Regions from separate parts of the Yersinia canariae genome, predicted to be linked through region 1. Evidence: predicted binding sites of a transcription regulator. Region 1 holds the regulator's gene; each other region holds the start of a gene.

Region 1 (4,481 bases):
GACATTCAAACGCGGAGTTTGGTGGTATAGCGCGAGACAGATGGCATCAAGCAGGGTAGTTTTGCCCGCCCCTGTAGGGCCGGTGATAGCGAATAACCCGTTGCTGGCAAAGGGTTCTGCGGTGAAATCTATCTTCCATTCACCCTGTAGAGAATTAATATTTTTCAAGCGTAGACTTAAAATTCTCATGCAGGTTGCTCCTCTGCAGCATCTTTACCTAGTGTGATGTCCACCACCACTTGATTGAACATTTGGCGCATGCGCTCTTGGCGTGGCTCGGCTAAATCCGCTTCCTGCGCCAGTCTGCGCTCAAATACATCTGTAACACTCAGCTCATTGAGTGTTTCTTTTTCCTGGCGTTCAATGCTGTTATTGCGCTGTTCTTTACTGCGCCGCAATAGCACCACTTCCACCGGAAGTTCCGCGGCCAATGCCTGGATTCGTCTTTGAATATCAGTGAGATAGTCTTGCGTTGCGACTTCTATATCTAGCCATACCGGTAAGCCCTGATGGTTAGCAAATTCGGCTAACTGTTGCTCTATTTGCGCCAAATCGCCTTTGATTAACTTCATTGGTTGAAATTGTGGGATGAAGAGTGGGGTCACTGATGTTAAAGCTTGCTGAGCAAATTCAACCAGATAAACACTTTTCTCGCTGCTCAATTCATCAAAACTTAAAGCGATTGGTGAGCCGCTATAACGGATATGCTCGGTTTTCGCAACTTGCTGAGCGCGATGGATATGACCCAGAGCAATATAATCTGCTGGGGGGAAAGCTTGTGCCGGGAAAGCATCCAGTGTGCCGATATAAATATCACGTACCGAATCTGTGGTGGTGACCCCGACTGTGGTCAAATGCCCAGTGGCGATAATAGGCAAGGGCAGCCCCAGTTCCGTGCGCCGCTCTAGCGCTCGCTGATAGAGCGCCTGATAGTGAGCGGCAATTGCTTCTTGTAATGCCAGTTGTTTTTGCTCACCGGACTCACCGGCCTGACTGGTAACTAAGTCGCGCGGTCGCAAAAAAGGAATAGCACAAAGCAAGGCCGCTGGCTGGCCCTGATGGTCTTTCAGTATAATAACTTGTTGATCCAGATTGTTATTGGCGCAGGAAATGACTGTGGTATTCAAATAAGAAAGCAAACCCCGAGATTCATTCAGCGTTGATACTGAATCATGATTTCCCCCCAAAACAATCAACTGGCAATTTGTTGCCTGGAGTTCGACCACAAAACGGTTATACAGCTCACGGGCATAGCTGGGTGGGGAGCCAGTATCAAAAATATCCCCTGCAACAATCAGCGCATCAACCTGATTTTCTTCAATCTGTTCAATAAGCCAGTGTAAAAAAGCCTGATGTTCAGGCGCACGACTTTTGGTAAAGAAATGCTGGCCTAAATGCCAGTCAGAGGTGTGAATAATGCGCATAAATCTCCCGCTATGGCAGGTTGTCTTTCAAAGATAATGGCGCTGATTATAAACGCTGCCCGCCGGATGTCGCGGCTAAAAGCAGGGTGTGAGGGAAATCTCCGAGACGCCTCGCAAACTTGAGCACTGCATTTTGCAATTATCATGAAATTTATCACTATGCTTATTGCTTACAAGAGCGCGATGTTTTTCATAAAAATGTCACAAAAGTGACGCATAATGGCATCCGAAATCAAATAGTGACCACTAACTTACTGGCAGGGTTGATGATGGCAAGACGCATACTGGTAGTTGAAGATGAAGCACCAATCCGTGAGATGGTGTGCTTTGTGTTGGAACAGAATGGCTACCAACCGTTAGAAGCCGAGGATTATGACAGTGCAGTCACGCGTTTGTCGGAGCCTTTCCCCGATTTAGTGTTATTGGACTGGATGTTACCTGGGGGCTCAGGTATTCAGTTTATTAAGCACATGAAACGTGAAGCGCTGACCCGCGATATCCCAGTGATGATGTTGACCGCCCGTGGCGAGGAAGAAGACAGAGTGCGCGGTTTGGAAGTCGGGGCGGATGACTATATTACCAAGCCTTTTTCACCCAAAGAATTGGTGGCGCGCATCAAAGCCGTCATGCGCCGGATATCGCCAATGGCGGTTGAAGAAGTCATTGAAATGCAAGGATTGAGTTTGGACCCGTCCTCACATCGGGTTATGGCCAATGAGCAAGCGCTGGATATGGGGCCGACCGAATTTAAGTTATTGCACTTCTTTATGACCCATCCTGAGCGAGTTTACAGCCGTGAACAGTTGCTTAATTATGTCTGGGGCACTAACGTTTATGTAGAAGATCGCACTGTTGACGTGCATATTCGTCGGCTACGTAAGGCGCTTGAAATTGATGGCCATGACAGAATGGTGCAAACTGTCCGGGGAACCGGATACCGTTTCTCAACGCGCTACTGAGTTTTCAGTGCCGGAGAATTCGTTGTGTTAGAACGTTTATCATGGAAAACGCTGGCTTTAGAGCTGGCCCTTTTTTGTTTGCCCGCATTATTGTTAGGTGCCTTTATCGGGTACCTTCCTTGGTTATTATTGGTTTCAGTTATCGCAGCACTGGTCTGGAATTTCTACAACCAACTTAAATTATCTCATTGGCTGTGGTTAGACCGCAGCATGACTCCGCCTTCTGGGCGCTGGAGTTGGGAGCCTTTATTTTACGGCTTATACCAGATGCAACTGCGAAATCGTCGTCGGCGTCGTGAATTAGCGCTACTTATCAAACGGTTCCGTAGCGGTGCCGAATCATTACCTGATGCAGTCATTATGACGACAATTGATGGCAATATTTTCTGGTGTAATGGTTTGGCTCAGCAATTGCTGGGGTTCCGTTGGCCGGAAGATAATGGCCAGCATATTCTTAACTTACTGCGTTATCCTGAATTCAGTCAGTATCTGCAACAGCAAGAGTTTTCTCGTCCATTGACCCTGCAACTCAATAATGGTTATTACGTTGAGTTCCGCGTGATGCCTTATTCTGAAGGCCAATTGCTAATGGTGGCTCGTGATGTGACCCAAATGCGCCAGCTAGAAGGGGCTCGGCGTAATTTCTTTGCCAACGTTAGTCATGAGCTGCGCACTCCTCTGACAGTCTTGCAGGGGTATCTGGAAATGATGCACGACCAGGAATTAGTTGGGCCATTACGGGATAAAGCACTAGGGACGATGCAGGAACAGACCAAGCGAATGGATGGGCTGGTTAAACAATTATTGACGCTGTCGCGAATTGAAGCAGCGCCTAATGTGGACATGAATGAGCAGGTCGACATTCCGCGGATGCTGAAAATGTTACAGCATGAGGTACAAGCGCTGAGCAATGGGCGTCATGAGATTACTTTCCGAATTAACGAGCAGTTGAAAGTCTTTGGCAATGAAGATCAACTGCGCAGTGCTGTTTCTAATCTGGTTTATAACGCGGTTAATCACACTCCAGATGGCACCAAGATTGAGGTGTGCTGGCAGCGCACTGCACAAGGCGCACAATTTCAGGTTAGTGACAATGGGCCGGGGATTGGCCCTGAGCATGTGCCGCGCCTTACAGAGCGCTTCTATCGGGTGGATAAGGCCCGTTCAAGGCAAACGGGTGGCAGTGGGTTGGGGTTGGCAATTGTGAAACATGCATTGAGCCATCACGATGCGCGTTTGGATGTCATGAGTGAAATCGGTTTGGGGACGAGATTTATTTTTACCCTACCGAATCGGTTGATTGTTCCGACGGTTTTAACCGAGAATGCAGTCAAATCCTAAGACTGCATGGACACCAAGTTGATGAGATGGGGAAAACTGGCGCTGTTGTATGCCCTGCTAGGGTGGGGCTACGGCGCTATAGCGCAACCAGTAGCTGTTTCGCCTGTCGCTGAGGTTCAGGCGCTAAAGCCTCATACTCTGTCTGGTAATCTTTCCAGTGTCGGCTCCGACACCTTAGCTAATTTGATGTCTTTATGGGCTGATGATTTCAATCAACACTACCCCGGCGTTAATTTGCAAATACAGGCAGCAGGTTCCTCTACCGCTCCGGCGGCATTGGCGGCAGGAGCGGCTCAACTCGGGCCGATGAGTCGGCCAATGAAAGCGGCTGAAATCACCGCATTCACTCAACGTTATGGTTATCCGCCACTTGCTGTTCCTGTTGCGGTAGATGCATTGGTCGTTTTTGTTCATCAGGATAACCCACTGAACAAAATGACTTTATCTCAGCTCGATGCTATTTTTTCGCAAAATCGCCGCTGTGGAGAACCTCACCGCATCCAGCGCTTTGGTGAACTCGGGCTGAAGGGAGGTTGGGCGGCGCGATCTCTGCAACGCTATAGCCGAAACTCAGCCTCTGGCACTTATGGTTTTTTCAAGCAGAGAGTGCTGTGTGATGGTGATTTCGATAATAATATCAATGAACTGCCCGGATCTGCTTCCGTTGTGCAAGCTGTTGCCGGTTCATTAAATGGTATTGGTTATGCCAGTATCGGCTTTCGAAACAGTGGCGTTAAATCACTCTCACTGGCTGCAA
Region 2 (4,481 bases), 1.4 Mb from region 1:
ATGGTGTATGGATGCACCATCATATTATTCGCGTGGGCATCTTTGACCATACCGGTCAGCTTGATGTTATCCGGTGTCGAGGTTTCTACAACCAGCATATGATAGTCAGGGCCGATGCCGTCAGCATACTGTGCGACTTGCTTCATTGCGCCGGGTTTGAACATCCAGTCATAGCTGTAATTAACCCACTTACCATCAGGTTTCTGCTCGTAGGTTTCGTTCCAGTCGGTATAAGCCACCAGTTGGACCAGTTTCAGGTTCATACCCATCTTCGGTTCCAGCTCGTTCTTGATGCGTTTTAATTCATTGGCATCAAAGCATTGCAGATACACTTTGTCGGCTTTAGTGGTGTAACCGTACTGTTTTAATACTTCTAACACCTTGGTGGAAATGTCTTTCCCTTCCTGCTTATGGAACCATGGCGCTTTGATTTCAGGATAGATTCCGATGTTTTTACCGGTCGAATGATTCAGCCCCTGAACAAATTCAATCTCTTCCTGGAAGGTGTGCACGCGGAAATCAGATTTACCCATTGGGAAACGGCCCGGATAGCTCTGCACTTTCTTACCATCTTTATCAATATCAAAGCCTTCGGTAAATTTCAGTGATTTGATTTCCGGTAAAGTGAAGTCAATGGCGTAATAGCGGCCATCTTTGCGGGCGCGATCGGGGAAGCGCTCGGCGACATCAGTCACGCGGTCCAGATAATGGTCGTGCAGAACCACTAACTCATTATCTTTGGTCATGACCAAATCTTGTTCAAGATAATCAGCACCTTGCGCGTAGGCCATAGCTTTGGCTGGCAGTGAGTGCTCAGGTAAATAGCCACTGGCACCACGGTGCGCGATAACCACTTTATCGGCTGAAGGTGTGGTGAGTACGGATTTATCTGTGGAAGGTGACTCTGCCGCGTATGCCATACCGGCGACTGATGATGCCAGAATCATGCTCGCTACCAGTGATTTTAGGTGGGTTTGCATTGATATTGCTCCTTTTATCAATTTCAGGGTATGAAAAAGGCTGTGTCGCTATTAATCCATAGATAACGGCACAGCCTGTTTTACTCTTCGTGCTTGAAGCTAGACGTTAGCTTATAAATCCTGCTTTCTTGCCATCTCTTCGTGGTGTTTTTTCTCACTGAACATCACGACAATCAATAACAGAACGGCCAAGATGCTACCGCCAATCATGACCATAAAGCCGCCGTCCCAACCGAAGTAGTCAACGGTGTAACCGACAATGGCACTGGCTGCGACCGAACCGCCCAGATAGCCGAACAAGCCCGTGAAGCCTGCTGCGGTACCCGCTGCTTTTTTCGGTGCTAATTCAAGGGCATGCAAGCCAATTAACATCACCGGGCCGTAAATCAGGAAGCCGATTGTGATCATACAGGCCATATCAATGCCAGGGTTACCAACCGGGTTTAGCCAGTAAACAATGGTCGCGATAGTCACCAGAGTCATAAAGAACACCCCGGTCGCGCCACGGTTACCTTTAAACACTTTGTCGGACATCCAACCACACAGCAATGTCCCTGGAATACCAGCGTATTCATACAGGAAATAAGCCCATGAGGATTTATCCAGCGCGAAGTGTTTCACTTCTTTCAGATAGGTCGGTGACCAGTCGAGGATGCCGTAACGCAGCAAATAAACAAAGACGTTAGCAATTGCGATATACCATAACAGCTTGTTTGGTAACACATATTGCATGAAGATTTGTTTCGCCGTCAGCTCTTCTTCCGCGGCGACTGTATAGTCATCTGGATAGTCGTTTTTGTATTCTTCAATTGGCGGTAAACCCACAGATTGCGGGGTGTCGCGCATCAAACCAAAGACAATCAATGCCACCAAAATAGCACCGAACGCGGGCATATATAACGCAGCTTTCCAGTCGTTAAACCACGCCATCCCCAGCAGGAACAGCAATGGCGGTAAACCCCCGCCGACGTTATGGGCGCAGTTCCAGATAGAAACAATCCCACCACGTTCTTTCTTCGACCACCAGTGCACCATAGTACGGCCACATGGCGGCCACCCCATGCCCTGGAACCAGCCGCATAAGAACAACAGCACAAACATCACGGCGATACTGGACGTTGCCCAAGGCACGAAGCCCATAAACAGCATCACGGCAGCGGAGAGAATCAAACCGGCAGAGAGGAACACTCGTGGGTTAGACCGGTCAGAAACCGAACCCATGATGAATTTGGAGAAACCATAAGCAATAGAAATACCGGATAGTGCGAAGCCCAGATCCCCGCGTGAGAATCCTTGTTCGATCAAATACGGCATGGCCAAAGTAAAGTTTTTACGTACCAAATAGTAGGCAGCGTAACCGAAGAAGATGCCCATGAAGATTTGCCAGCGTAAGCGGCGGTAAGTGGGGTCGACCTGGTCTGCGGGAAGCCGTGCCACATGTGGCGCGGGCTTAAAAATACTCAACATGAGTGCCTCCGATGGCTTTTTGTTTTTTTGACTCCGGTATAGCCTGGTATCTACCCGGTGGTTAAACGGCAAAACTATTATCGTTTATGTTCCATAACGAACGCCATGCTAGATAAATTTGTAGAACTTATCTGTGAGTGATGGCGCATTTGTTACAGTTATATGAAAGTGGCGGCAATTTTGAGCGATTGGTTAACATTTTGAAACTGGTAATGACAAATTACCTGTGACTTTGATCACAATCATGGTTTTTAAACACCACTTCACTTTCGTTTTTCGTTCGTTTTTGTTCCTTATCAAACAATAACCATAAAGATTGTGGCTCAATAGACTCATAATTAGCCGCCGAGCGGCTGTCTGATAATGTGGGGTCTTTCATGACGAACAGTTCTCCTTACACAGAAACGGATGTCATCATTATTGGTGGTGGCGCGACCGGTGCCGGGATTGCCCGAGACTGCGCCAGACGCGGTTTGGCTTGCACGCTTTTGGAGAGGCATGACATTGCTACCGGTGCGACGGGCCGCAATCATGGCTTATTACACAGTGGCGCACGTTATGCTGTAACCGACGGTGAGTCCGCGCGTGAATGTATTGAAGAAAACCGGATTCTGAAACGCATTGCCCGCCATTGTATTGAGCAAACCGATGGCTTGTTTATCACCTTGCCGGAAGACTCTCTGGACTATCAGGAACAATTTATTGCTCGCTGCCAGGAGGCGGGGATCGACACCGAAGCCATTGATCCTAAACAAGCATTACGGCTTGAGCCCGCCGCTAACCCCGCGCTGATTGCTGCCGTGCGCGTACCGGACGGTACAGTTGATCCCTTCCGCTTAACCGCCGCCAATATGTTGGATGCACGTGAGCACGGTGCCAATGTGCTGACTTATCATGAAGTTATCGGCTTATTGCGTCACGGTGATCGAGTGAGTGGCGTGCGCGTTTTTGATCACAAAAATCAGCGGCAATATGATATTCATGCGCAAATTGTCGTGAATGCGGCGGGGATCTGGGGCCAGCATATTGCAGAATACGCCGATCTTCGTATTCGCATGTTTCCCGCCAAAGGCGCGCTGTTGATCCTGGGGCATCGGATCAACAACATGGTGATCAATCGCTGCCGTAAACCCGCAGACGCCGACATTCTGGTGCCGGGCGATACCATTTCACTGATTGGTACCACTTCCACCCATATTGAATACGACCAAATAGACAATATGGTTGTCACGGCACAAGAGGTGGATACCTTAATTCGCGAAGGCTCCAAACTGTCGCCACAACTGGCACAAACGCGCATTTTACGTGCTTATGCTGGGGTTAGGCCGCTGGTTGCCAGTGATGATGATCCTTCAGGGCGTAATGTTAGTCGCGGTATTGTATTGCTCGATCATGCCAGCCGCGATGGGTTGGAAGGCTTTATCACCATCACTGGCGGCAAGTTGATGACCTATCGGCTGATGGCGGAATGGGCCACAGATAAAGTGTGTGAAAAGCTGGGTGTGACAGCGGCCTGCACCACAGCACAAGAGCCGCTGCCCGGCTCACAACAGTCGGCAGAACAGACTCTCAGCAAAGTCATTTCCTTACCTGCCAGCATTCGCGGCTCCGCTGTTTATCGTCATGGCGACCGTGCGACACAGCTATTGGCTGGAAACCGTCTGGATAACAGCTTGGTGTGCGAGTGTGAGGCCGTGACTGCCGGTGAAGTGCGCTATGCCATTGAATCTCTTTCAGTTAATAACCTACTGGATTTACGCCGTCGCACCCGGGTTGGCATGGGGACTTGTCAGGGCGAGCTTTGCGCTTGCCGTGCCGCGGGTTTACTCAGCCGCTTTAAGGTGACCACACCGCAGCAATCTCGTGAACAGCTTAGGCAGTTTTTGAATGAGCGCTGGAAAGGCGTACGCCCGATAGCGTGGGGCGACGCCTTGCGGGAAAGCGAGTTTACTCATTGGGTTTATCAAGGGCTTTGTGGTCTGGATGATAGCCCGAGTGCTGCCAATGTTCAGGAGAAACCAGATGAAATTTGAT
Region 3 (4,481 bases), 1.0 Mb from region 1:
AATGGGCGTTGATCCCTTCCTCGATATGGGCCGTTCAGCCACGAATGTGATGAGTAATGCGATTGGCGCAGCACTCGTTGGCCGCTGGGAAGGTGAACATTACGGTGAAGGTTGCCGTGGTAGGGCGAAAATCTGTACCGAAACTGCGGTAGTTCAAGAAACCATTGCCGTGCAAGAGAGTTTCGCTCTTGAGGTACAAGCTAAATAACGCCATCGATGTATTTACATCACATCAGGGAAATAAAAACCCCAAGCTTATATAAGCTTGGGGTAGATGACTGACTCGCCGCACTCATTTTTATACTGTGGATAAAATACATATCTGAGTGACAACCGCTGTTACCCCTCCTTGGCCGCCAATGCCTGCGCACAGGCCCAGGCTGAGCTCCAGGCCCATTGGAAGTTATAGCCCCCTAACCAGCCAGTAACATCAACAACCTCGCCAATGAAGTACAACCCAGGCACCTTATGGGCCTCCATTGTCTTAGAGGAGAGTTCTTGAGTATCTACGCCGCCAATAGTGACTTCAGCAGTACGGTAACCTTCCGTTCCATTCGGTTGCACACGCCATTCTTGCAGATTTGCTATCAAGGCGGCCTGATGCGCAGTATTTAACTGCTTCAAGGTGACATCCGGCAGTTGTTCCAACGTCTGGAGACATTCCACTAGCCGCTTAGGTAACCGCTGCGCCAAGGTGTTTTTCAATGTCTGATTGGGATGCGCTTGCCGCTCGGTATTGAGGAATGCGGCTAAATCTGTGTCAGGAAGTAAGTTAATGCTCACATACTCGCCAGGCTGCCAGTAGCTTGAAAGCTGCAAAATAGCTGGACCAGAAAGACCGCGGTGAGTAAATAAAATACTCTCACGGAAACTGACACCATTCTCGGCCGTCACTACCGCCGGAACTGAAACACCGGAGAGTGTTTGCAGGTGCTCTAACAAAGGTTTATGCAGGGTGAAAGGGACCAATGCTGCGCGGGTCGGCAATACTTTTAGACCAAACTGTTCTGCCAGCTTATAACCAAATGGAGACGCACCAAGCCCCGGCATAGATAGGCCGCCAGAAGCTACAACCAGTGAGTGAGCGCTTACTTTTTCATCATTAATCTGCAATAAAAAACCAGTCTCACTTTTTTCAACCGACTGAACCTCGCTACGCAGCCGAATGGTCACTTGCCCCAATTCGCACTCTTTCAGCAAAAGCGCCACCACTTGTTGGGCGGAATCATCGCAAAACAATTGCCCTAATGTTTTCTCATGCCAGGCGATGTTGTAGCGATTCATTAGATCAATGAAATCCCATTGCGTATAACGCGCCAAAGCAGATTTACAGAAATGAGGGTTTTGAGAGAGATAGGCAGCGGGTTCGACAAACATATTGGTGAAATTACAGCGGCCACCACCAGACATCAGTATCTTACGCCCTGCTTTTTTACCATTATCAATCAAGAGTACCCGACGCCCTGCTTGCCCGGCCTGAGCTGCACAAAATAGGCCCGCAGCACCTGCGCCTATCACTACCACATCAAACTGTTCCACACTGGGCCTCACTGAGTAAAATCATCATCACTGCAAAATTGTCCACTTTCTCGCCGTCTCGCATATTATTTGTTCATTCAACTGACAAATTCGCGGCGGGTGATTGTAAGTCGCCCACAGTCAGGATGCTATAGTAAGAAAATGTCTCAGACGGTAAAACTAAGTAACCCGCTGATATAACATGCATATATTGCTCGAAAAGACGAATTCGTCTGCGGTCATGTCAAAAAAAGGTCATATTTTCCTTTTCCCCACCCCCCATTGTCACTGATAATGCGCCGCGTTCATGTCCACAAACTGGCGTAACGCTTATGCTGCATCTTTTCGCTGGCCTGGATTTCCATACCGGCCTAATGTTAGTTCTTGCTTTGTTGTTTGTGCTGTTTTATGAAGCCATCAATGGTTTTCATGACACAGCCAATGCGGTTGCGACCGTAATTTATACCCGCGCCATGCGTTCACAGGTGGCTGTCGTGATGGCAGGGGTGTTTAACTTCCTCGGCGTGATGCTGGGCGGATTGAGCGTGGCTTATGCCATCGTTCACTTATTGCCTACTGATCTGCTGTTGAATGTCAGTTCGGCACATGGGTTGGCGATGGTCTTCTCTATGCTGCTGGCTGCGATCATCTGGAATTTGGGCACGTGGTATTTCGGTATCCCAGCCTCCAGTTCGCATACGCTGATTGGTGCAATCATCGGTATTGGTTTAACCAATGCATTAATGACCAGTACATCTGTTGTCGATGCGCTGAACGTTCCTAAGATGATTCAAATCTTCCTGTCATTAATCTTATCCCCAATTGTGGGTCTGGTTATTGCCGGTTTGATGGTGTTCCTGCTACGTCGTTACTGGAACGGGACCAAAAAGCAGCAACGTATTCATCTGACACCCGCTGAACGTGAAAAGAAAGACGGTAAACGTAAACCGCCATTCTGGACCCGTACTGCACTGATTATATCGGCTATTGGCGTGAGTTTTTCTCATGGTGCTAACGATGGTCAGAAAGGGATTGGCTTGATCATGCTGGTATTAATCGGCGTGGCTCCGGCTGGGTTTGTCGTGAATATGAATGCAACAGGCTATGATATTGCCCGCACCCGCGATGCAGTGACTCATCTGCAACAATATTATCAGCAGCATGTTGAAGTCTTACCTCATGCTGTCGCGCTCAAGCCACTGGTGCCGACACCAGATACATTGCCGAATACACCAACCCAGTTCCACTGTGATAGCTCACGCGCCATGATAGCGATTGATCATGCTCAAACGCTGTTAGCAAATCTGCAAAGCTATGACGACCTGACGGTCGACCAACGTAGCCATATGCGTCGCTTGCTGATGTGTGTTGCAGAAACTGCTGGAACAGTTGCCAAACTGCCAGAAACCAGTGCTGAAGACCGCCGTTTCCTCAATAATCTGCGTACAGATTTGCTAGAAACTGTGGAATATGCACCAACCTGGATTATCGTTGCCGTCGCTCTAGCCCTGTCTTTGGGTACTATGATTGGCTGGAAACGAGTAGCAGTGACTATCGGTGAGAAAATCGGTAAGAAAGGCATGACCTATGCACAAGGGGTTTCTGCCCAAATGACGGCCGCAGTGTCTATTGGTATCGCCAGTTATACCGGTATGCCAGTATCGACAACTCAAGTGCTCTCTTCAGCTGTTGCCGGCACCATGTTGGTCGATGGCGGTGGTGTGCAGAGTAAGACGGTGAAGAACATTATGTTGGCGTGGGTCTTAACCTTGCCAATCTCAATTCTTCTTTCCGGCGGGTTGTACTGGATCGCGTTGAAATTTATCTAAATCCAGCGAATGTATTACTGTCACAGGGCGCGTTGAGTGTAACTGTGATGATATAGAACGGTGATAGCACCGGGCTATGCCCTAAATAAAAGGCGACCTTATTGGGTCGCCTTTTTACATGTTTTTATGCCAGAAGTTCATACTAATACCACAACATTAATCCCACCAAACTGACCACGACCAAGCCACATAATGCGCTGGTCAGAATAAATTGCCCACGTAGCCTCTCACAACGGCGAATAAACTCTGGATCATGATGATCAAGATAACGTTGAGCAAAGATATAACCGACTAATCTAATCTGCTTGCTCGGCTGACCGTGGGAGGTAAAAAATCCACCGCCATCAACATACTGATACAGCAACGGGTCGCAACCACGTAATACCACCAATAAAGCACGCAGTGATGAATAATAACGTGCCATATTAATCACACATACCACACACAGAGCCCAAAAAAGCGCGACGGTACTGATCATAATCATCCTCCCAGCGATATCACACGCATGAGGTCAGTTTCCTCTGAACCCTTGCGCCATCGCTCACTCTAGCCGATATAAACACCCCCAGGGCCTCAAAAGCCACCCCCTATCGTTCGCTTTCTGATTGTGGCTCGACGCGTTTTTCACTCGACACACACTCCGAACGTGTAGGACTCCCTTTATGAGTGTAGGAAATGAAATGAAAAATAGCCTGATAATCTCTAAATTAAGCCAAATTCGGCGTTTGTTAACTATCGATTTGTATTAACTGATAACGAACTTTACTCACAAGAAAATACTTTTCTCCCTTACTCATAGTGGCTAAATATTAATCTTTCTTAACTGAATGATATAAATCAGACGATCATTTTTTTGGGATTATATTTGCATCACAAATATGGAATTACGCCCTTCATGATGCTTGAATAGCGCTATACTTAGGATAATGATCTGCTTTAAATTCAATCAATGCGGCACGACATTAGGGCGATGCGCGGTAGAATTTGGTCAGTTTTTAGTGTAAAAGACAGACGCTGATTTTAGTGATCATCATCAAAACAGTGTGTTGTGATCCGTGAAACACTTCAGTTAGGGGTCATAATGGTACTATGTAGATATCGCGTCAGCACCCGTTCAACAGATTGAATGTTTGC

The links. Region 1 encodes PhoB, which activates phosphate uptake and scavenging genes when phosphate is short. Its sites were predicted from a motif close to CTGTCATAAAACTGNCNNAT; they were not measured.
Region 2: glpT (glycerol-3-phosphate transporter) is a predicted target of PhoB. The motif match lies at 2,597-2,616, and genes of this name have one in related genera.
Region 3: pitA (inorganic phosphate transporter PitA) is a predicted target of PhoB. The motif match lies at 1,760-1,779, and genes of this name have one in related genera.

Annotation. Positions count from the first base shown of each region.
Region 1 covers NZ_CP043727.1:3,500,098-3,504,578, reverse strand. The annotation lists gene F0T03_RS16225 (AAA family ATPase) at 1-189, opposite strand, end outside; gene sbcD (exonuclease subunit SbcD) at 186-1,424, opposite strand; gene phoB (phosphate response regulator transcription factor PhoB) at 1,694-2,383, shown strand; gene phoR (phosphate regulon sensor histidine kinase PhoR) at 2,408-3,724, shown strand; gene F0T03_RS16205 (PstS family phosphate ABC transporter substrate-binding protein) at 3,746-4,481, shown strand, end outside.
Region 2 covers NZ_CP043727.1:233,085-237,565, forward strand. The annotation lists gene glpQ (glycerophosphodiester phosphodiesterase) at 1-980, opposite strand, end outside; gene glpT (glycerol-3-phosphate transporter) at 1,092-2,447, opposite strand; gene F0T03_RS21505 (hypothetical protein) at 2,668-2,826, opposite strand; gene glpA (anaerobic glycerol-3-phosphate dehydrogenase subunit A) at 2,825-4,480, shown strand; gene glpB (glycerol-3-phosphate dehydrogenase subunit GlpB) at 4,470-4,481, shown strand, end outside.
Region 3 covers NZ_CP043727.1:4,514,188-4,518,668, forward strand. The annotation lists gene F0T03_RS20690 (dicarboxylate/amino acid:cation symporter) at 1-208, shown strand, start outside; gene F0T03_RS20695 (BaiN/RdsA family NAD(P)/FAD-dependent oxidoreductase) at 340-1,539, opposite strand; gene pitA (inorganic phosphate transporter PitA) at 1,851-3,347, shown strand; gene uspB (universal stress protein UspB) at 3,490-3,825, opposite strand.